Regions from separate parts of the Streptomyces sp. NPDC001920 genome, predicted to be linked through region 2. Evidence: predicted binding sites of a transcription regulator. Region 2 holds the regulator's gene; each other region holds the start of a gene.
What was found. Region 2 encodes HrcA, which represses chaperone genes, less so after heat shock. Its sites were predicted from a motif close to TTNGCACTCNGNNNNNCNGAGTGCNAA; they were not measured.
Positions count from the first base shown of each region.

Region 1: the regulator HrcA is predicted to act here: its motif matches at 2,214-2,240, upstream of groES (co-chaperone GroES).
Region 3: the regulator HrcA is predicted to act here: its motif matches at 2,411-2,437, upstream of groL (chaperonin GroEL).

Region 1 covers NZ_JBSFEP010000003.1:296,526-303,559, reverse strand. Annotated here, with positions in the region: gene groL (chaperonin GroEL) at 20-1,639, opposite strand; gene groES (co-chaperone GroES) at 1,759-2,067, opposite strand; gene ACWCPI_RS06715 (polysaccharide deacetylase family protein) at 2,303-3,151, opposite strand; gene ACWCPI_RS06710 (polysaccharide deacetylase family protein) at 3,148-4,167, opposite strand; gene ACWCPI_RS06705 (class I SAM-dependent methyltransferase) at 4,258-5,427, shown strand; gene ACWCPI_RS06700 (FG-GAP and VCBS repeat-containing protein) at 5,680-7,034, opposite strand, start outside.
Region 2 covers NZ_JBSFEP010000010.1:56,947-63,980, forward strand. Annotated here, with positions in the region: gene ACWCPI_RS18415 (nitronate monooxygenase) at 1-519, opposite strand, end outside; gene dnaJ (molecular chaperone DnaJ) at 719-1,855, opposite strand; gene hrcA (heat-inducible transcriptional repressor HrcA) at 1,856-2,872, opposite strand; gene ACWCPI_RS18430 (MBL fold metallo-hydrolase) at 3,037-3,780, shown strand; gene ACWCPI_RS18435 (DUF3097 domain-containing protein) at 3,823-4,638, shown strand; partial or broken gene ACWCPI_RS18440 (Uma2 family endonuclease) at 4,616-4,892, opposite strand; gene hemW (radical SAM family heme chaperone HemW) at 4,914-6,146, opposite strand; gene ACWCPI_RS18450 (SpoIIE family protein phosphatase) at 6,174-7,034, opposite strand, start outside.
Region 3 covers NZ_JBSFEP010000007.1:93,031-100,064, forward strand. Annotated here, with positions in the region: SAM riboswitch class I at 1-5, shown strand, start outside; gene thrC (threonine synthase) at 24-1,310, shown strand; gene ACWCPI_RS13785 (MoaD/ThiS family protein) at 1,307-1,582, shown strand; gene ACWCPI_RS13790 (cold-shock protein) at 2,035-2,241, shown strand; gene groL (chaperonin GroEL) at 2,565-4,187, shown strand; gene ACWCPI_RS13800 (NADH:flavin oxidoreductase) at 4,387-5,514, shown strand; gene ACWCPI_RS13805 (hypothetical protein) at 5,642-6,217, opposite strand; gene ACWCPI_RS13810 (DinB family protein) at 6,259-6,798, opposite strand; gene ACWCPI_RS13815 (helix-turn-helix domain-containing protein) at 6,941-7,034, shown strand, end outside.

The DNA.
Region 1 (7,034 bases), on a different contig from region 2:
TCTTCGAGTGGTGCGTGCCTCAGTGGGCGTGGCCGTGGCCCGCGGCGGCCGGCTCCTCCTCTTCCTTCTTCTCGACGACCAGGGTCTCGGTCGTGAGGAGGAGGGAGGCGATGGAGGCGGCGTTCTCCAGGGCGGAGCGGGTGACCTTGACCGGGTCGATGACGCCGGCCTTGACCAGGTCGCCGTACTCGCCGGTGGCGGCGTTGTAGCCGTTGCCCTTCTCCAGCTCGGCGACCTTGGAGACGATGACGTAGCCCTCCAGGCCGGCGTTCTCGGCGATCCAGCGCAGCGGCTCGACGGCGGCGCGGCGGACGACCGCGACACCCGTGGCCTCGTCGCCGGTCTTGTCGAGGTTGCCCTCCAGGACCTTCACGGCGTGGACCAGAGCGGAGCCACCACCGGAGACGATGCCCTCCTCGACCGCGGCGCGGGTCGCGGAGATGGCGTCCTCCAGACGGTGCTTCTTCTCCTTCAGCTCCACCTCGGTGGCGGCGCCGACCTTGATCACGCACACGCCGCCGGCCAGCTTCGCGAGGCGCTCCTGGAGCTTCTCGCGGTCCCAGTCGGAGTCCGTGTTCTCGATCTCGGCCTTGATCTGGGCGACGCGGCCCGTGACGTCCTCGGACTTGCCGGCGCCGTCGACGATGGTCGTGTCGTCCTTGGTGACCGTGACGCGGCGGGCGGAGCCCAGCACGTCCAGGCCGGCCTGGTCGAGCTTGAGGCCGACCTCCTCGGAGATGACCGTGGCGCCGGTGAGGACCGCCATGTCCTGCAGCATCGCCTTGCGGCGGTCACCGAAGCCGGGGGCCTTGACCGCGACCGCGTTGAAGGTGCCGCGGATCTTGTTGACGACCAGGGTCGACAGGGCCTCGCCCTCGACGTCCTCGGCGATGATCAGCAGCGGCTTGGAGGAGCCGGCCTGGATGACCTTCTCCAGCAGCGGCAGCAGGTCGGCGATGGAGGAGATCTTGCCCTGGTTGATGAGGATGTACGGGTCCTCCAGGACGGCCTCCATGCGCTCCTGGTCCGTCACGAAGTACGGCGACAGGTAGCCCTTGTCGAAGGCCATGCCCTCGGTGAAGTCCAGCTCCAGACCGAAGGTGTTGGACTCCTCGACGGTGATGACACCGTCCTTGCCGACCTTGTCCATCGCCTCGGCGATGAGCTCGCCGACCTGCTGGTCCTGGGCGGACAGCGCGGCGACGGCGGCGATGTCGGACTTCTCGTCGATCGGGCGGGCCGAGGCGAGCAGGTCCTCGGAGACGGCCTTGACGGCGGCGTCGATGCCCTTCTTCAGGGCGGCCGGGGAGGCACCGGCGGCGACGTTCTTCAGGCCCTCGCGCACCAGCGCCTGGGCGAGCACGGTGGCGGTGGTCGTACCGTCACCCGCGATGTCGTTGGTCTTGGTCGCCACCTCCTTCACCAGCTGGGCGCCGAGGTTCTCGTACGGGTCCTCGACCTCGACCTCACGGGCGATGGTGACACCGTCGTTGGTGATGGTGGGCGCGCCGAACTTCTTGTCGATGACGACGTTGCGACCCTTGGGGCCGATCGTCACCTTGACCGTGTCGGCCAGCTTGTTGACGCCGCGCTCGAGGGCGCGACGGGCGTCCTCGTCGAACTTCAGGATCTTCGCCATGACAGCGGGAGCCCTCTCGGAAATCTGTGGGTGAAAAAGGCACTGCGCCCCAGGGCGCCCGGCTTCTCAAGTGGTCGCGGGGGCCAGGGGCGCAGCGTCGAGCAATGTGCTGAGGTGACTTACTTCTCGATGATCGCGAGCACGTCGCGAGCCGAGAGGACGAGGTACTCCTCGCCGTTGTACTTCACCTCGGTGCCGCCGTACTTGCTGTACAGCACGATGTCGCCGGTCTTGACGTCGAGCGGCAGGCGCTCGCCGTTCTCGAAGCGGCCCGGGCCCACGGCCAGGACGACGCCCTCCTGGGGCTTCTCCTTGGCGGTGTCCGGGATGACCAGGCCAGAGGCGGTGGTCTGCTCGGCGTCGAGCGGCTGGACCACGATGCGGTCCTCAAGCGGCTTGATGGCAACCTTGGAGCTGGTGGTCGTCACGATCCGACCTCCCCCTTCGGAGATCTCACGGGGTTAACTGTCTGAGGTGGCGACCAGGTGGATCCGTCGTCGCGGGTGCCGGACCTGCCCGTCGCGTAGTTGGCACTCTCCAGGGGGGAGTGCCAGAGCCGAGACTATGACCGCGATTAGCACTCGGTCAAGCGGACTGCTAATTGCCCGCGGCGCGGCGCCGAGTTTGCCGTGCGCCGTTCGCCTGTGCGGGCGCACGGCGGCGTCAGAGGTAGTCCTCCAGCCGCCCGACCGTCAGCCCTCGTCCCTGGATCGCACGCAGCAGCCGCGTCGTCCGCTCCCTCAGCGTCATTCCGGTCGGCTCCCCGGACGGGACGGACACGATGTCACCGGCGCGCAGACGGCCGGGGCCCTCGGCGTACGTCAGTTCGCCGTCGCCCTCCATCGCCGCCCGCCACAGCACGACCGCCCGCACCCCGCAGCCGGCCGCCGCGCGCAGCGTGGTGGTGTCGTACGTGCCGTAGGGCGGCCGGAAGAGGTGGGGGCGGATGCCGAAGCGGGCGCGGAGCTTGTTCTGCTGGCCGCAGATCTCGGCGCGCTGGCCGGCGTACGGCAGACCGCGCAGGGCCGCGTGGTCGAGGGTGTGGTTCTGCATCGACGCGCCCACCGAGCGCAGGCGCGCGAAGTGGCCGTAGCCGGGGCCGACCACGCTGTCGGTGAGGAACATGCTGACCGGCAGCCGTAGTTCGCGGACCATGTCCACGAAGCGGGGGTCCTTCTCGGCGCCGTCGTCGTAGGTGAGGAACACGACCCTGTCGCGGGTGGCGACGCGGTCCACGACGGGCAGCGGGTCACGCCCGGGCGGCTGCTGCCGGGCGGGCGGGGACGGCGGCGCGGGCAGCGGGGCGGTGAGGCCCCAGCGGCGGTACGGCTGCGCCGTGGGCGTCGGGCCCTTGGCCGAGCGCGCCTCCTGCGCCGCCTTGTGGCCCGGCACTCCGCCGGGTCCCACCGTCGCGGTCGGCCGGTCGCAGCCGGTGAGCAGGACGGCCGCCACGGCCACCGCCGTCAGCGCCCGCAGTCCCGCCCGTCGCCTCGGCGCCCGCCCGGACCTCACAGGTAGTCCTCCAGCCGGGCCACCGCATACCCCTCGGCCGTCACCTTGTTCAGGAATCGGCGGATCATGTCGGGCATTGTGCCCTTCCAGTCGTCCCGTCCCCGGAAGTGCGTGAGGACGATGTCACCCGGCCGGATCCTGCGGTCCCACTCGCGGTAGTCCCAACGGTCCACGAAGACCTCCTCGTTCCACAGGGGGACGTACTCGATCCCGCATCGCTTCGCGGCGCGCAGCGTGTCGCGGTCGTAGTTGCCGAAGGGGGGCCGGAAGAGCACCGGCCGCTTGCCGTAGCGCCGCTCGATCACCTCCTGCATGCCGCAGATCTCACGCTTCTGGCGGAGGTAGGACAGGGCCGGGAGGTAGGGGTGGTGCAGGGTGTGGTTGTTCAGGACCACGCCTGCGTCCTGCATCCGTTCGAAGTAGCCGTAGTCCTCCTTGATCAGGTAGTCGCTGAGGAAGGCGGTGTACGGCACCTGGAGGTCGGTCATCATCCGCAGGAACGCCGGGTCCTTCTCGGCACCGTCGTCGATGGTGAGGAAGACGACCTTCTGCTTGGTGGGGACGGTGGTGAAGACGGGTGGAAGGCCGAGCTCCTCGTGTCCCGTCACCTCGAAGCCGTCGCGGGTGGTGATCCTCGGCTTCTTGGCGGGCGGCGGCGGAGCCGTCAGCGGCACCCGCGCCAGGCGCCAGCGTCTCGCGGCGGCGACCCGGGCGGCGTGGGCGGCCTGGGCGGACGGGAACTTCCCGGGGGGCGCGGCCTCGGCGTGGGGGTGCTCGGAGCGCGGGTGGGGGCTGCCGACCGGGGGTGGCGCCTTGAGCGGCCGGCCGCTCGGGCCCGCGCCGGCGCCGGACGGCCCGGCGCTTCGCCCCTCGACCGGGGCGCAGCCCGAGGCGACGGCGGCGACCGCGAGGGCCGTGATGCCGCCGCGGATGCGCGAGCGCCGAACCGCCCGGCGGCGGTGTGCCGCAAGCGCCCCATTCGAGCGACTTTTGTCATTTTGTAGTACTACTCGCATGGTGCGGGATCTTCGCAGGCACCCGCCCCGAACCCCGGCCGACACCGCCGCGGGAGGCGATCCGTCAACCAAGTGGCCGACAATGACCCGGTGAACGACCTCGCCTCCTTCTCCTGCCTCCTCACCCCCGAGGGCCACGCCCTCCTCGATGCCGTGCGCGACACCGACCCCGCCGACGAACTCGCTGTCGCCACCCGGCTGCGCCGCGAGCACCCGGCCGAGCTGGTGTCGGCGGCGCTCGGGCAGGCCCGGCTGCGGCAGCGGGCGGTGGCCAAGTTCGGGGCGGCGGACGCCGGGCGGATGTTCTTCACCCCCAACGGGGTCGAGCAGTCGACGCGGGCGAGCGTGGCGGCCTACCGGGCCGGACGGATGAAGGAGCTGGGGGTCGGCTCGGTCGCCGATCTGTGCTGCGGGATCGGGGGTGACGCACTCGCCCTGGCCCGGGCCGGGATCCGGGTGCTGGCCGTGGACCGGGATCCGGTGACCGCCGCGGTGGCGCGGGCGAACGTGGCGTCCCTCGGTCTCGCCGGACTGGTCGAGGTGCGCGAGGCGGATGTCACCGAGGTGGACACGACCGGCTACGACGCCGTGTTCGTCGACCCTGCGCGGCGGGGCGGCCGGGGCAGGGTCTTCGACCCGGAGGCGTACTCACCGCCGCTGTCCTGGGCCGTGGAGGCGGCCCGGAAGGCCCCGCGGGCCGCGCTGAAGATCGCGCCGGGCATTCCGCACGAGGCGGTCCCCGGCGAGGCCGAGGCCGAGTGGATCTCGGACGGCGGGGACGTGAAGGAGGCGGTGCTGTGGTTCGGGACGCAGCCCGGTGCCGTGCGGGCCACCCTGCTGCCGGGGCCGCGGTCGCTGCTCTCCCGGGGGCTTCCCGACCCCCGGGTCCGGCCGGTCGGGAGGTACCTGTACGAACCCGACGGCGCCGTCATCCGGGCGCATCTGGTCGCCGAGGTCGCCGACCAGCTGGACGGCGGCCTCGTCGACGCGACCATCGCCTACGTCACGGCGGACGAGCTGCGCCCGACGGCGTACGCGACGGCGTACGAGATCACCGACCAACTGCCCTTCAACCTGAAGAAGTTGAAAGCGCTGCTGCGCGAACGCGAGGTCGGGACGCTGACCGTGAAGAAGCGGGGGTCGGCCGTCGAGCCGGAGGAACTGCGCAGGAAGGTCAAGCCGCAGGGGCCGAACTCGGCGACCGTCTTCCTGACCCGGGTCGCCGGGGCACCGACCGTGCTGGTGGGCCGGCCCGCCTGACACAGGACCGCAGCGCGGCCCGGCGCAGCAGCGGGCGCCCGCTCCCGCTCGACGCGCGCCGGTTCCGCCGCCCGCGTGGACCGCGCCCGCGCCCGCTCCGTGCGGCCGAGGCGGTCCGGAGGTCGCCGCGCGCACCCGGCGGCACATGGTGGTCCCGCCGGGCGGGTGCGGCGGCGATCGCGTCGACGATCTCCGGAGACGGTCGCAGCCCCTCGGCCATCGGCCCCGGCGTTCGTGCGGCGCCCGGAACCGTCAGCCCACCTCGGACCCGAACCCGGACCTCGCGTAGGGCGCCCCGACCGCCCGGCCCCCGAACACCAGTGCCGCGTCCGTCACGATGCCCGCCGGCCTCCCCCGCAGCAGCCACACCGCCCCGTTGTCGGTGTCCTCGCCCTTCGCCGCGGCGGCGAGGTCCGCGTAGCCGTTGCCGTTGATGTCGAGGATCCGGACGGCGTTGCCGAACGTGTCCCCGGGTTCCGCGGTGCCCGGCACTCCGGCGGTGTTCTGGGTGAACGCCTGGGCGCCCGTCCCCGTCAGCCCGGTGCGGCTGCCGCGCAGGACGTCGACGACGCCCGCGGCACCGGCCTCGCCGAGCCCCTCGCCGGGTGCCCCGACCGCCACGTCGTCGATGCCGTCGCCGGTGATGTCACCGACGGCGAGGGCGGAACCGAAGTGGTCACCGCTCTCCGACGTGCCCGGGACGCCCGGGGTGTCCTGGCTGTACGACATCCAGGTGCCGGAGGGCGTGAGACCGGACGGCGAGCCGTACGCGACCTCGATCTTCTCCGCGTGGCGGAAGCCGACCAGCAGGTCGTCGCAGCCGTCGCCGTTGACGTCGCCCAGGGCCACGTCGCCCTCCCCGTCGGGGGCGGTGGCAGGGGTGAGCCCGGCGGCCGAGGACAGGTAGAACTTGGTGCAGTCGAAGACGCCGTCGCCGCAGTAGGCGCGCAGCGCGAGGTCGTCGCGTCCGTCGCCGTCGACGTCACCGACCGCGCCGTCCTTGACGTCGACGTACCGGAGGTGCTCGGGGTCCAGGGGCGCGGTGCGGGCGGGAGTGCCCGTGCGGGTGAACGGCCCCGTCCAGACGCCGGCCGTGGTGCCGACGGGGTCGTCGCCCGGTGCCTGGCCGGTGCGGAAGACGGCCAGGTCCAGCTTGCCGTCGCCGTCGAAGTCGCCGGTCGTGGTCCGGTTGGCGTCGATCGCGGCGCTGCCGGCACCGGTCAGGCCCTGCGGTCCGCCCCAGACGATCACCGCGTCGCCGGGCCCGGAGACGAACCCGATGACCAGGTCGGCATAGCGGTCGCCGTTCAGGTCGCCCTTGGCGAGCTGTGCCCCGAACTCCTGGTTCTTGACCGGGCTGCCCGGCACACCGCTCGTGGCACGGCTGATGACGGTGCTCCGGCCGGCCGACAGTCCGTGCGGGCCGCCGTACATCACGGTGACGAAGCCCGCTCCGGGCTGTCCGCCGACGGTCCCGTGCAGGGCTCCGACGGCGAGGTCCTGGTAGCCGTCCTGGTTGAAGTCGTCGCGTACAGGCGGTGCGGTCGCGGCCTCGGCGTGGCCTGCGTAACCGGCAGACAGTCCACCGAGGGCGAGCACGCCCGCGA
Region 2 (7,034 bases):
GGCCTCGTCCGGCGTGGTGGCGGTGACCAGGGTGAAGGTTCCGGCGCGGCGGAGCGACTCCAGGACCTCGCGGCTGGGCACCCCGAAGTGGAAGGAGACGACCGGCACCGGGTTGTCGAGCAGCACGGCGAGCTTGGCGTCGTACCCGTCGTCGCGTCCGCTGTCCGGGTCGCCCAGCTCGGTCTCGTACCAGGCGGCCTCGCCGGCCAGCTGGTGGGTGTAGACGTCCACGGCCGCCGCGGAAGCGGGCGCGGCGCCGGCCGCTCCGGTGCCGCCGGTGCTCGCGCCGGGGTGCTCGGGCTGCGGCATGAAGAGGTTGACCCCGAAGGGCTTGGTCATCAGGCCCCGCAGCTGCTTGATCTCCTGGTACATCCCGTCGGCGGTCTTGTACCCGGCGGCGAGGAACCCCAGCCCGCCGGCCTCGGACACGGCCTGGGCGAGATGCGGCACGGAGACGCCGCCCGCCATGGGGGCCTGCACGATCGGGAGGGGGAAGAGATCGGTCAGCGCGGAGGACATGACGGCATGTTGTCACGTCCCTCTGGCAAGTCCGAATCGACCCTTCCCCTTGGCACGGGCCGGTGAATCCCCGGCCCGCGGCCCTTGGAGCCAGCGCCCGTGAAGGCGTCCTTCAACCGAGAACAACCCCCGCTCCCCCGGCTGACCATGCCCACCCGGGGGACGACTCCCGGACCCCCAGCAGCGCGACCCGACCGCCTCAGCGCCCGTTGAACGCGTCCTTCAACCGCGAGAACAACCCCTGCTGCCCCGGCTGGAACTGCCCCTGGGGCCGCTCCTCGCCGCGCAGCTTGGCCAGTTCGCGCAGGAGGCGCTCCTGCTCGGGGTCCAGCTTGGTCGGGGTCTGGACCTCGACGTGCACGATGAGGTCCCCTCGGCCGCCGCCGCGCAGATGCGTGACGCCGCGCCCGTGCAGCGGGATCGACTGACCCGACTGCGTACCGGGCCGGATGTCGACCTCCTCCAGCCCGTCCAGCGTCTCCAGCGGCACCTTCGTGCCGAGGGCCGCCGCGGTCATCGGGATCGTCACCGTGCAGTGCAGGTCGTCGCCGCGCCGCTGGAACATCGCGTGCGGCAGCTCGTGGATCTCGACGTACAGGTCACCGGCGGGACCGCCACCGGGCCCGACCTCGCCCTCACCGGCGAGCTGGATCCGCGTGCCGTTGTCGACGCCGGCCGGGATCTTGACCGTGAGGGTGCGGCGGGACCGTACGCGTCCGTCGCCCGCGCACTCCGGGCAGGGCGTCGGGACCACGGTGCCGAAGCCCTGGCACTGGGGGCAGGGCCGGGACGTCATGACCTGGCCCAGGAAGGACCGGGTGACCTGGGAGACCTCACCGCGGCCGCGGCACATGTCGCAGGTCTGGGCGGAGGTGCCGGGCGCCGCGCCCTCACCGTTGCAGGTGTTGCAGACGACGGCCGTGTCGACCTGGATGTCCTTCGTGGTGCCGAAGGCCGCCTCGTCGAGCTCCACCTCCAGCCGGATCATCGCGTCCTGGCCGCGCCGGGTGCGCGAGCGCGGGCCGCGCTGGGACGCCGTGCCGAAGAAGGCGTCCATGATGTCCGAGAAGTTCCCGAAGCCACCGGCCCCGAAGCCACCCGCGCCCGCGCCGCCCGCCTGGGACAGCGGGTCGCCGCCGAGGTCGTAGACCTGCTTCTTCTGCGGGTCCGACAGCACCTCGTAAGCGGCGTTGATCTCCTTGAACCGCTCCTGGGTCTTCGGATCCGGGTTGACGTCCGGGTGCAGCTCGCGAGCGAGCCGCCGGAAGGCCTTCTTGATCTCTTCCTGCGACGCGTCGCGACGCACGCCGAGAACGGCGTAGTAGTCCGTGGCCACTTACGACTCCGCCAGGATCTGTCCGACGTAACGTGCCACTGCGCGTACCGCTCCCATCGTTCCCGGGTAATCCATGCGGGTCGGTCCGACCACGCCGAGCTTGGCGACTGCCTCGCCGCCCGAACCGTAGCCGACCGAGACCACGGACGTGGAGTTGAGTCCCTCGTGGGCGTTCTCGTGACCGATGCGCACGGTCATGCCCGAATCCTTGGCCTCGCCCAGCAACTTGAGGAGCACGACCTGCTCCTCCAGCGCTTCGAGCACCGGCCGGATGGTGAGGGGAAAGTCATGTCCGAAGCGGGTGAGATTGGCGGTGCCGCCGATCATCAACCGCTCCTCGTTCTCCTCGACGAGCGTCTCCAGCAGGGTGGAGAGCACGGTCGAGACGGTGCCGCGGTCCTCCACGTCGAAGCCCTCGGGGAGGTCCTCGACGAGCTGCGGCACATCGGTGAAGCGCCGCCCCGCGACCCTGCTGTTCAGCCGCGCGCGTAGATCCGCGAGCGAGGCCTCGCCGAAGGGCGCCGGACAGTCGACCACCCGCTGCTCGACCCGTCCGGTGTCCGTGATCAGCACCAGCATCACCCGTGCGGGCGCGAGCGAGAGCAGCTCGACGTGCCGCACGGTCGACCGGGTCAGCGAGGGGTACTGCACGACGGCGACCTGCCGGGTGAGCTGCGCGAGCAGCCGTACCGTGCGCGCCACGACGTCGTCGAGGTCGACGGCGCCCTCCAGGAAGTTCTGGATGGCGCGTCGCTCCGGCGGGCTCATCGGCTTGACGCCGGCGAGCTTGTCGACGAACAGCCGGTAGCCCTTGTCGGTGGGGATCCGCCCGGCGCTGGTGTGCGGCTGGGCGATGTAGCCCTCGTCCTCCAGGGCCGCCATGTCGTTGCGGACCGTCGCCGGGGAGACGCCGAGGTTGTGCCGCTCGGTGAGCGCCTTGGAGCCGACCGGCTCCTCCGTCCCGACGTAGTCCTGGACGATGGCGCGCAGCACCTGGAGCCTGCGTTCACTCAGCATCTCGCGCACACCTCCAGAACTCGTTCCCTTGACGTTTCGCCTGGCACTCTGCGCGGGCGAGTGCCAGCCGTCCCCGGCCCAGTGTACGGCCGTGGGGTACGCCCCGGGCAAGGCCGGTCCGGCACCACCGTGCCTGACGGTGGTGTCCCCGCTAGCGTCGCCGTATGACGGTGACTTGGGAAGAGCTGGGGTGGGAGCGACTGGCCGCCGGGGTGGGCCGGTGCCGGCTCCCGGTGTGGGACTGCACGGCCGGGCTGGTCGTGGGGCGCAACACGGCGCTGGTGATCGACGCCGGGTCAAGCCTCGGGGAGGGCGCGCGGTTGCGTACGCAGGCGCAGTGGCTCGCGGGTCACCGTGTGACTCATCTCGCGCTGACCCATCCCCACTTCGATCACGTCTTCGGGGCGGCGGCGTTCGCGGGGACGGAGATCTTCGGCGCCGTGGGCATGGACACGGTCTTCGCGCAGCGGCACGCGCGCGAGGAGCTGCGCGCGGACGCGGTGGGCAACGGCCTGGACCCGGCGTCGGCGGAGGAGGCGGTGGACGCCCTGGTGCACCCGCGCCATCAGGTCAGCGGCGAGTGGACGCTCGACCTCGACGACGGTCACCAGGTGCTCCTGGCGAACGTGGGCCCGGCCCACACCGCCCATGACCTGGTCGTGCTGGTGCCGGGCCGGTCCCCCGGGGATCGGGAGGTGGTCTTCTGCGGCGACCTGGTGGAGGAGTCGGGCGAGCCCCAGGCGGGCCCCGACGCCGTACCGTCCCACTGGCCGGCGGCACTGGACCGGCTCCTGGAGCTGGGCGGCGAGGACGCGCTGTACGTACCCGGTCACGGAGCGGTGGTGGACGCGGACTACGTACGACGCCAGCGCGACGCCCTCGCAGCCCGTTTCGGCGTGTCGCACTGATCCGCGCTCCATGGCGGCCGGGATTCTCCTATCGTCACTCGAATGCGCCAGTACTCCGCCGACCTGACCCCGCCCTGGAAGAAGCCGAAGCCCGTCCCCGAGGTCCCCGCGGAACCGGGCCTGGTGGTCGAGGAGCCCGGCACCGGTTTCTGCGGCGCGGTGATCCGCTGCGAGGCCGGCACCGTGACGCTGGAGGACCGCTTCGGCAAGCACCGGGTGTTCCCGCTGGAACCGCGCGGGTTCCTGCTGGAGGGCAGGGTGGTGACCCTCGTCCGGCCGTCGGGCGCTGCTCCGGTACGTCCCACCCGTACGGCATCCGGTTCGGTCGCCGTCCCCGGCGCACGCGCGCGCGTGGCCCGCGCCGGGCGTATCTACGTGGAGGGCCGGCACGACGCCGAGCTGGTCGAGAAGGTCTGGGGCGACGACCTGCGCATCGAGGGCGTGGTGGTGGAGTACCTGGAGGGCGTCGACGACCTCCCGTCGATCGTGGCCGATTTCGCACCGGGTCCGGATGCGCGGCTGGGGGTGCTGGTGGACCACCTGGTGCCGGGCTCGAAGGAGTGGCGCATCGCGGAGGCGGTGACGAGTGAGCACGCGCTGGTCGTCGGCCACCCGTACATCGACATCTGGGAGGCGGTGAAGCCGTCGTCCCTCGGGATCCCGGGGTGGCCGAAGGTGCCGCGCGGACAGGACTGGAAGACGGGGGTGTGCCGGGCGCTGGGGTGGCCGTCGGAGAACACCGGGGCGGTGTGGCAGGCGATTCTGGCGCGGGTGGGGTCCTACAAGGACCTTGAGCCGGAGTTGTTGGGGCGGGTGGAGGAGCTGATCGACTTTGTCACGGGTAGCGGTGGGGCCTGACCTTCTCGTAGGTCTCGAATTCGCTGGTGTCCAGTTCGACGTCGATGGGTTCCAGCGGCGTGATGTCGCCGAATTTGGTAATCCGCTGGCACCGGTAGTCCGCGTCCTCTCCCTCGCCCGTCGGCTCAGTGAGTAGTACGCACTGGCCCATGACAGGGTCGATGATCAAGTAGGAGGGCACCTTGGCTGCCGCGTAGATGGAGCGCTTGACCACATAGTCACGGTCCACGCTACGTCTTGGAGACGACCTCCACCTTGTTCACTCGCCGGAGTGATCAGTCCACCAGATCCCTGACCACCGCATCCGCCAGCAACCGCCCGCGCAACGTCAGCACCGCCCGCCCCTCCGCGTACGGCACCTCCTGCAGCAGGCCCTCCCCCAGCGCCCGCCGAGCAGCCGCCAGCCCCGTCTCCCGCAGCAGCTCCAGCGGCACCCCCTCCCGAAGCCGCAGCTCCAGCAGGATCCGCTCCACCCGCCGGTCCTCCTGCGACAGCAGCTCACGCCCGGCCCCCGGCGACCGCCCCGCCGCCAGCGCCGCCGCGTACGCGCCCGGATGCTTGACGTTCCACCAGCGCACCCCGCCGACGTGCGAGTGGGCCCCCGGACCCGCGCCCCACCAGTCGGCGCCCCGCCAGTACAGCTCGTTGTGCAGGCAGCGCCCGGCCTGCGAGGTCGCCCAGTTCGACACCTCGTACCAGTCGAAACCGGCCTCCGACAGCACCGACTCCGCGATCAGGTACCGGTCCGCGTGTACGTCGTCGTCCGTCATCGGGACCTCGCCCCGGCGGATACGGCGGGCCAGCTGCGTGCCCTCCTCGACGATCAGGGCGTACGCGCTGATGTGGTCCGGCCCCGCACCCAGCGCCGCCTCCAGCGATGCCCGCCAGTCGTCGTCCGTCTCCCCGGGTGTGCCGTAGATCAGGTCCAGGTTCACGTGCTCGAACCCCGCGGCCCGCGCCTCCGCCACGCACGCCTCCGGGCGGCCCGGCGTGTGCGTGCGGTCCAGGACCTTCAGCACATGCTGTTTCGCGCTCTGCATGCCGAAGGAGATCCGGTTGAAGCCGCCCTCGCGGAGGGTGGCCAGGTAGGCCGGGCCGACCGACTCCGGGTTCGCCTCCGTCGTGATCTCCGCGTCCGGCGCCAGCCCGAACTCGTCGCGGATCGCCCCCAGCATCCGTACGAGATCGTCGGCGGCCAGCAGTGTGGGCGTACCGCCGCCGACGAAGACCGTGCGGGCCTCGCGCGGGTCGTCGCCGAGGACCTTGCGGGCCAGGCGGACCTCGTCGATCAGGGTGTCGGCGTAGTTGTCGCGGGAGGCGAGCACGCCGCCCGTGCCGCGCAGCTCGGTCGCCGTGTAGGTGTTGAAGTCGCAGTAGCCGCAGCGGGTCGCGCAGTACGGGACGTGCAGGTAGAAACCGAGGGGGCGGTCGGCGGCGCCGGCGAGCGCGGACGCGGGGAGCGCGCCGTCGTCGGGGACGGGTTCGCCGTCGGGGAGTGCGGAGGGCATGCGTTCCATTCTCCCGTACCCCGCCGGTTACTCGGCCTGCAGTACCAGCAGCGCCAGATCGTCCTCGGGCGGACGGCCGCCGAACTCGTGCACCAGCCTGCGGATGCGTTCCGCGATCAGCTCCGCGTTCAGCCCCGCGCACCCGGCCAGCGCGGTCGCGAGCCCGTCGCCGTCGTCGAACTGGCGGGAGCCGCTGCGCCGCTCCGTCACCCCGTCGGTCACGCACAGCAGGGTGTCGCCGGAGCGCAGCTCGAAAGTCTCGCTGGTGTACGTCACATCCTCGACGACCCCGAGGAGCGTCTGCGGGTGCGCTGCCGTGTGGACCTCGCCGCCCTCGCCGAGCACCAGTGGCAGCGGGTGCCCTGCGGAGGCGAGGGTGCAGCGGATGCCGCCGTCGAAGGGGGTGAGTTCGCCGTAGAGGAGGGACAGGAAGCGGGTCTGCGGGCCGTCGTCGGGGGCGACCGGGCCGACGAGGGCACGGGCGGCGGCGTCGGCGGCCTCGGTGGCGTCGTCGAGGAGGAGCTGGTTGAGGCGGTCGAGGACGTCGGCGACGCGGTAGCCCTCGCGGGCGAGCAGGCGAAGCCAGGGGCGCGCGATGCCGATCACCACGGCCGCCTCGGGGCCCTTGCCCTGGACGTCCCCGATGGCGAAGCACCAGCGGCCGTCGCCGGCCGGGAACAGGTCGTAGAAGTCGCCGCTCGGCCCGCCCATGTCGCACGGCTCGTACACCAGGGCGCTGGCCACACCGGGGATCTTCGCGACGGCACCGGGCAGGAGTCCGCGTTGCAGGACCCGGCTGATGGTGGCCTGCCGGGCGTACTGGCGGGCCGCGCCGATGGCGAGGGCCACCCGGCGGCTGAGGTCCTCGACGAGCCCGGTGATCTCGTC
Region 3 (7,034 bases), on a different contig from region 2:
GAGGAGAAAGGGCCTCGCCTCACATGGCTGTGCAGACTGTTGCAAGCACCACGGAATCCACCGTAGACCTCGGTCCCGCCGCGGCGCTGTCCTGCCGCGAGTGCGGTCACCGGGTACCCCTCGGACCGGTCTTCGCGTGCGAGGAGTGTTTCGGCCCGCTGGAGATCGCGTACGACTTCTCGGCCTACGACACCGAGGAGCTCCGCAGGCGGATCGAGGCGGGACCCGCGAACATCTGGCGCTACGCGCCCCTGCTGCCCGTCCCGGCGGACGTGGCGACCAAGCCGAACATCAACCCCGGCTGGACCAAGCTCGTCCAGGCCGACAACCTCGCGGCCGAACTCGGTGTCGAGGCCGGCAAGCTGTTCGTCAAGGACGACTCCGGCAACCCGACGCACTCCTTCAAGGACCGTGTCGTCGCCCAGGCCCTGGAGGCCGCCCGCGCCTTCGGCTTCACCACGCTCTCCTGCTCCTCCACCGGCAACCTGGCCGGTGCTGTCGGCGCCGCCGCCGCGCGCGCCGGCTTCCGCTCCTGTGTGTTCATCCCGCACGACCTGGAGCAGGGCAAGGTCGTCATGGCCGCCGTCTACGGCGGTGACCTCGTCGGCATCGAGGGCAACTACGACGACGTGAACCGGTTCTGCTCCGAGCTGATCGGCGACCCGGCCGGTGAGGGCTGGGGCTTCGTCAACGTCAACCTGCGTCCGTACTACGCCGAGGGCTCCAAGACCCTGGCGTACGAGATCTGCGAGCAGCTCGGCTGGCGGCTGCCCGACCAGATCGTGGTGCCGATCGCGTCCGGCTCGCAGCTCACGAAGATCGACAAGGGTCTTCAGGAGCTGATCAAGCTCGGGCTGGTCGAGGACCGGCCGTACAAGATCTTCGGCGCGCAGGCGGAGGGCTGCTCGCCGGTGTCGGCCGCCTTCAAGGCCGGCCACGACGTGGTCCGCCCCCAGAAGCCGAACACCATCGCCAAGTCCCTCGCGATCGGCAACCCGGCCGACGGTCCGTACGTCCTGGACATCGCGCGCCGCACGGGCGGTGCGGTGGAGGACGTGACCGACGAGCAGGTCGTCGACGCGATCAAGGTGCTCGCCCGGACCGAGGGCATCTTCGCGGAGACCGCAGGCGGGGTGACGGTGGGCGTCACGAAGAAGCTGATCGACAACGGTCTGCTCGACCCCGCCAAGACCACCGTCGTCCTCAACACCGGCGACGGCCTGAAGACCCTCGACGCGGTGGCCGGTACCGGCCTCACCGCCACCATCCGCCCGAACCTGGACTCCTTCCGAGAGGCTGGCCTCGCATGAGCGTGACCGTCCGCATCCCCACCATCCTGCGCACCTACACCGGCGGTCAGGCCGAGGTCGCCGCCGAGGGCGCGAACCTCGGCGAGGTCATCGCCGACCTGGAGAAGAACCACACCGGGATCGCCGCCCGTGTTCTCGACGACCAGGGCAAGCTGCGCCGGTTCGTCAACGTGTACGTCAACGACGACGACGTGCGCTTCGAGCAGGGACTGGAGACGGCCACCCCGGACGGAGCGGGCGTTTCCATCATTCCGGCCGTCGCCGGCGGCTGAGCACGGCTGACCGAATGACCGATCATTACCGTCGGTAACGCCAATTACCGAGGGTTCATCGAATTGCCCCCACCGTGAGAGAAGCGGAGGGGGCAATTCTGTGTGGTTGAGCGAGGTACAGTTGGGGAACGAGCTGCCGATCCCTGAGTCGACAGCCCTGCATTTCTGCCGCATGCCCGACAAGAAGTAGCCAAACTGTGTGGGTTTTATGCGGCTTTTGTCATGTTTGCCGGGTCCGACTTGACCTGAAGTCAGGGGAATTGTCCCCACATTCCCGACCGGCCGTGCCCGGATTTCTCGTCCGATTGACCTGTTGCAGAGGGCAGTTGGGCAGATACATTCAGCCGCGGTCGACGCGTTCCGGCGCACGCCCCCGACCGATGGGGGGTGAGGTCTGACCCGGATCCGCGAAGTGTGGATCTGTGCAAGGGCCAGTAATAGGGGAGTTAGGCATGGCTCAGGGCACCGTCAAGTGGTTCAACGCGGAGAAGGGGTACGGCTTCATCGCGGTCGACGGTGGTGCGGATGTTTTCGTCCACTACAGCGCGATCCAGATGGACGGGTACCGCACCCTGGAGGAAGGTCAGCGGGTCGATTTCGAGATCTCGCAGGGCCAGAAGGGGCCGCAGGCGGACATGGTCCGTCTGGCGACCAGCTGAAGCACGCGTCGACACTGCAGCGACGTTCTTCGAAGGGTCCGCACCTCCCGGGGTGCGGACCCTTCGCCATGCCCGGGGCCCCCTCCGAGCCCGTGTGCGCCGGGCTGAGCGCCCCGCCCGAACACGAGAGCCGCTTGCACTCGACAGGGGCGAGTGCTAATCATTGGCGTTAGCACTCTGAAGGTGAGAGTGACAACGAAGGACCGGGTCGGTGAGGCCCGCAGGCCGGGTGGGGCAAGGAACCACGAGGCAGGCAGGCCGTCCGTCGCGGGCGCGGGCGCGGTCCGAAGGAATCACCCCCAGTCCTGGAGGGACCACTTCACATGGCCAAGATCATCGCGTTCGACGAGGAGGCGCGGCGCGGCCTCGAGCGCGGCATGAACCAGCTCGCGGACGCCGTGAAGGTGACGCTCGGCCCCAAGGGTCGCAACGTCGTCCTCGAGAAGAAGTGGGGCGCCCCCACGATCACCAACGATGGTGTGTCCATCGCCAAGGAGATCGAGCTCGAGGACCCGTACGAGAAGATCGGCGCCGAGCTGGTCAAGGAAGTCGCCAAGAAGACGGACGACGTCGCCGGTGACGGTACGACCACCGCGACCGTTCTCGCCCAGGCCCTGGTCAAGGAAGGCCTGCGCAACGTAGCCGCCGGCGCCAACCCGATGGCCCTCAAGCGCGGTATCGAGAAGGCCGTCGAGGCCGTCTCCGCCGCCCTGCTGGAGCAGGCGAAGGACGTCGAGACCAAGGAGCAGATCGCCTCCACGGCCTCCATCTCCGCCGCCGACACCCAGATCGGCGAGCTCATCGCCGAGGCCATGGACAAGGTCGGCAAGGAAGGCGTCATCACCGTCGAGGAGTCCCAGACCTTCGGTCTGGAGCTGGAGCTCACCGAGGGTATGCGCTTCGACAAGGGCTACATCTCGGCGTACTTCGCCACCGACATGGAGCGTATGGAGGCCGTCCTCGACGACCCGTACATCCTGATCGCCAACTCCAAGATCTCCTCGGTCAAGGACCTGCTCCCGCTGCTGGAGAAGGTCATGCAGTCGGGCAAGCCGCTGCTGATCATCGCCGAGGACGTCGAGGGCGAGGCCCTGTCGACCCTGGTCGTCAACAAGATCCGCGGCACCTTCAAGTCCGTCGCCGTCAAGGCCCCGGGCTTCGGCGACCGCCGCAAGGCCATGCTCGGCGACATCGCCATCCTCACGGGCGGCGAGGTCATCTCCGAGGAGGTCGGCCTCAAGCTGGAGAACGCCACGCTCGACCTGCTGGGCAAGGCCCGCAAGGTCGTCATCACCAAGGACGAGACCACCATCGTCGACGGTGCCGGCTCCTCCGAGCAGGTCAACGGCCGTGTGAACCAGATCCGTGCCGAGATCGAGAACAGCGACTCGGACTACGACCGCGAGAAGCTGCAGGAGCGCCTGGCGAAGCTCGCCGGCGGCGTCGCGGTCATCAAGGCCGGTGCCGCCACCGAGGTGGAGCTCAAGGAGCGCAAGCACCGCATCGAGGACGCCGTGCGCAACGCCAAGGCGGCCGTCGAGGAGGGCATCGTCGCCGGTGGTGGCGTGGCCCTGCTGCAGGCCTCCCAGGTCTTCGAGAAGCTGGAGCTGGAGGGTGACGAGGCGACCGGCGCCAACGCCGTGAAGCTCGCGCTGGAGGCCCCGCTGAAGCAGATCGCCGTCAACGGTGGTCTCGAGGGCGGCGTCGTCGTGGAGAAGGTCCGCAACCTCGCCGTCGGTCACGGCCTGAACGCCGCGACCGGTGAGTACGTCGACATGATCGCCGAGGGCATCATCGACCCGGCGAAGGTGACCCGTTCCGCGCTGCAGAACGCCGCCTCCATCGCCGCGCTGTTCCTCACCACCGAGGCCGTCATCGCCGACAAGCCGGAGAAGGCCGCCGCGCCCGCCGGTGGCGGCATGCCGGGCGGTGACATGGACTTCTGATCCCTCGCGGATCGGGCTCGTCCTACCGAGGGCGGCACTCCCTGGAGACAGGGGGTGCCGCCCTCGGGCGTGTCCGGGGTCACGGCCGGACGGGGTGGGATGAGGAATGCGGCGCCCGTACGATCAGTTGCTTAAGAGGCTGCAACAATGCATGCGCACATACTCACCGGTTTGCAGACACCACCCCGAGGAGACCCGCGTGACCGTCACCGAGACCCCCGCCTCCCGTGCGGCCCAGATCCTGTCCCGGCCTGCCGTGATCAACGGTCTGACCGTGCCGAACCGCATCGTCATGGCCCCGATGACGCGCATGTTCTCGCCGGGCGGTGTTCCCGGCGAGGACGTGGTGTCGTACTACGCCCGCCGCGCCGCCGCCGGCGTCGGTCTGATCGTGACCGAGGGGACGTACGTCGGTCACGACTCGGCCGGGCAGAGCGACCGCGTCCCGCGCTTCCACGGTGAGGAGCAGCTCGCGGGCTGGGCGAAGGTCGCCGAGGCGGTGCACGCGGCGGGCGGCACGATCGTCCCGCAGCTGTGGCACATCGGCATGGTCCGCAAGCAGGGCCAGCCGCCTTTCGCGGACGCCCCCGCCGTCGGCCCCTCCGGTCTGCGCATCGGCGCGACCGAGCCCACGGGCAGGGTGATGACCCGGAGCGATCTGGACGACGTCATCGGTGCCTTCGCGCAGGCCGCCGCGGACGCCGAGCGCATCGGCTTCGACGGTGTCGAGCTCCACGGCGCCCACGGCTACCTGCTCGACCAGTTCCTGTGGGCGGGCACCAACCGCCGCACGGACCCGTACGGCGGCGACCCGGTGGCCCGTACGAAGTTCGCGGCGGAGATCGTGGCCGCCGTGCGGGAGAAGGTCTCCGCCTCCTTCCCCGTCATCTTCCGCTACTCGCAGTGGAAGCAGGAGGCCTACGACGCCCGTCTCGCCGAGACCCCCGAGGAACTGGAGGCCATCCTCACCCCGCTGGCCGCGGCCGGTGTCGACGCCTTCCACGCCTCCACCCGCCGCTACTGGATCCCGGAGTTCGACGGCTCCGACCTCAACCTGGCCGGCTGGACGAAGAAGCTGACCGGCAGGCCCGTCATCACGGTCGGCTCGGTCGGCCTGGACGGTGACTTCATCCACGCCTTCGTGGGCGAGGGATCCGCGGTCAAGGGCATCGACGACCTGCTGGACCGTCTGGAGCGCGAGGAGTTCGACCTGGTGGCCGTCGGCCGTGCCCTGCTCCAGGACCCCGAGTGGGCGGCGAAGGTCCTCGGCGGCCGCCTCGACGAGCTGAAGGCGTACGACGCGGCGGCGCTCAAGACGCTGAGCTGACCCCCGACACCCTGCCGTCGTCCGGGAGATGAGGGTTCGCCGGCAGGGAGGCCGGTCGCTCCGGGGCCGACGGCCGGGGCCCGAGGCGTCGGCGGGCGCGGCGGCGAAGTCCTGGCCGGAAGGCCGCCTACAGGTTGCCCATCGGCTCGATGTCGACCCGCATCGGGGTCCCCCACACCCGCAGCACCTCGTAGTCCGTGAACTCGTGCACGAGCCGGTACGCCATCGCGGGACGCGGTCCCCGGCGCTGGGCGGCGAGATAGAGCTCGGCCTCCCGGCGGTCCCGGCGCGGGGTACCGCACAGCTGCCACTCCTGCCCGTTCCACAGCTCCGGCAGCCAGCGCTGCTGGGGCTGGGGGCGGTCACCCCGGACGCCGTAGCGGGAGGGGACGGGGTGCTCGGACGTGCGGGGTACGGCGGGGGCGGGGCCGTTGAACTCGGAGCGGCGGGCGGCTCGGCGCCGGGTCTCGCACAGCAGGCACAGGTCGGGGGCGGCGGGGTCGACCGGTCCGGTGGGGTGTTCCGGGCAGCGCGTGCTGGGGGCGGCGCCGGCGACGCTCTCGTCGAGCAGGTCGAGGGCACGGCGCAGGTCCGCCCTCACCTCGTGCAGCCTGGCGTCCGGGGTGGTGGCGGTGAGGGCCTCGCCGTGCTCGCCGAGGAGGCGGAGGGCGCGGCCCAGGGCGGTCAGCTGGGCGTGGTTCATGGGTGCCAGTCTGTGCCAGTCCCCGGGCCGTCCGCCAATGGTCAGCCCATGCTCTTCGCGCCGTCCAGGGACTCCCGGATGATGTCGGCGTGCCCGGCGTGCTGGGCCGTCTCGGCGATGATGTGGAGCAGCACCCTGCGGGCCGACCAGTGGGCACCGGGCTCGTACCAGGGGGCCTTGGGCAGGGGGTGGGAGGCGTCCAGGTCGGGCAGGGTGGCCACCAACTCGTCGGTGCGGCGCGCCACCTTGTCGTACGCGGCCAGCACGCCTGCCAGCGTCTCGCCGGGCAGCATCCGGAACTCGTCGGCCCGCCGGGCCCAGTCCTCCTCGGTCATGGCGTCGAAGTCGGCCTTCGGCGACGGGCCGTGCTCGATGAAGTCCACCCAGTTCTGCTCCATCGCCGTGACGTGCTTGATGAGACCGCCCACGCACAGCTCGCTGACCGTGGTCCGCTGCCCGGCCTGCTCGTCGGTGAGATCACGGGCGGTCAGGCGCAGGAACTCGCGGTGCTTGGCCAGGGACTCCAGCAGGTCGGCGCGCTCGCCGGTGACGGGGGCGGTGGCGGGGGTGGTCTCGCTCATGGCGTTGGCCTCCAAGGACGTGTGTTCCAGCGGTCGTGGACCACGTTAGGAGCCATTGAGGTCAGATCCTGTCCTCTGTGCGCCGGTCCGGCGTGGAACTTTCGTCCAAGACAGGGCCGCCGGATTCGGTGACGCTGGTGTCATGCGCAGTCAGGAACTGGGGTCCGCCCCCGTGCATCGCGGCACCGACCACGGCTGGGAGGTCGCCCTGCCCGCCGGTACGTCCCTCGACGGCG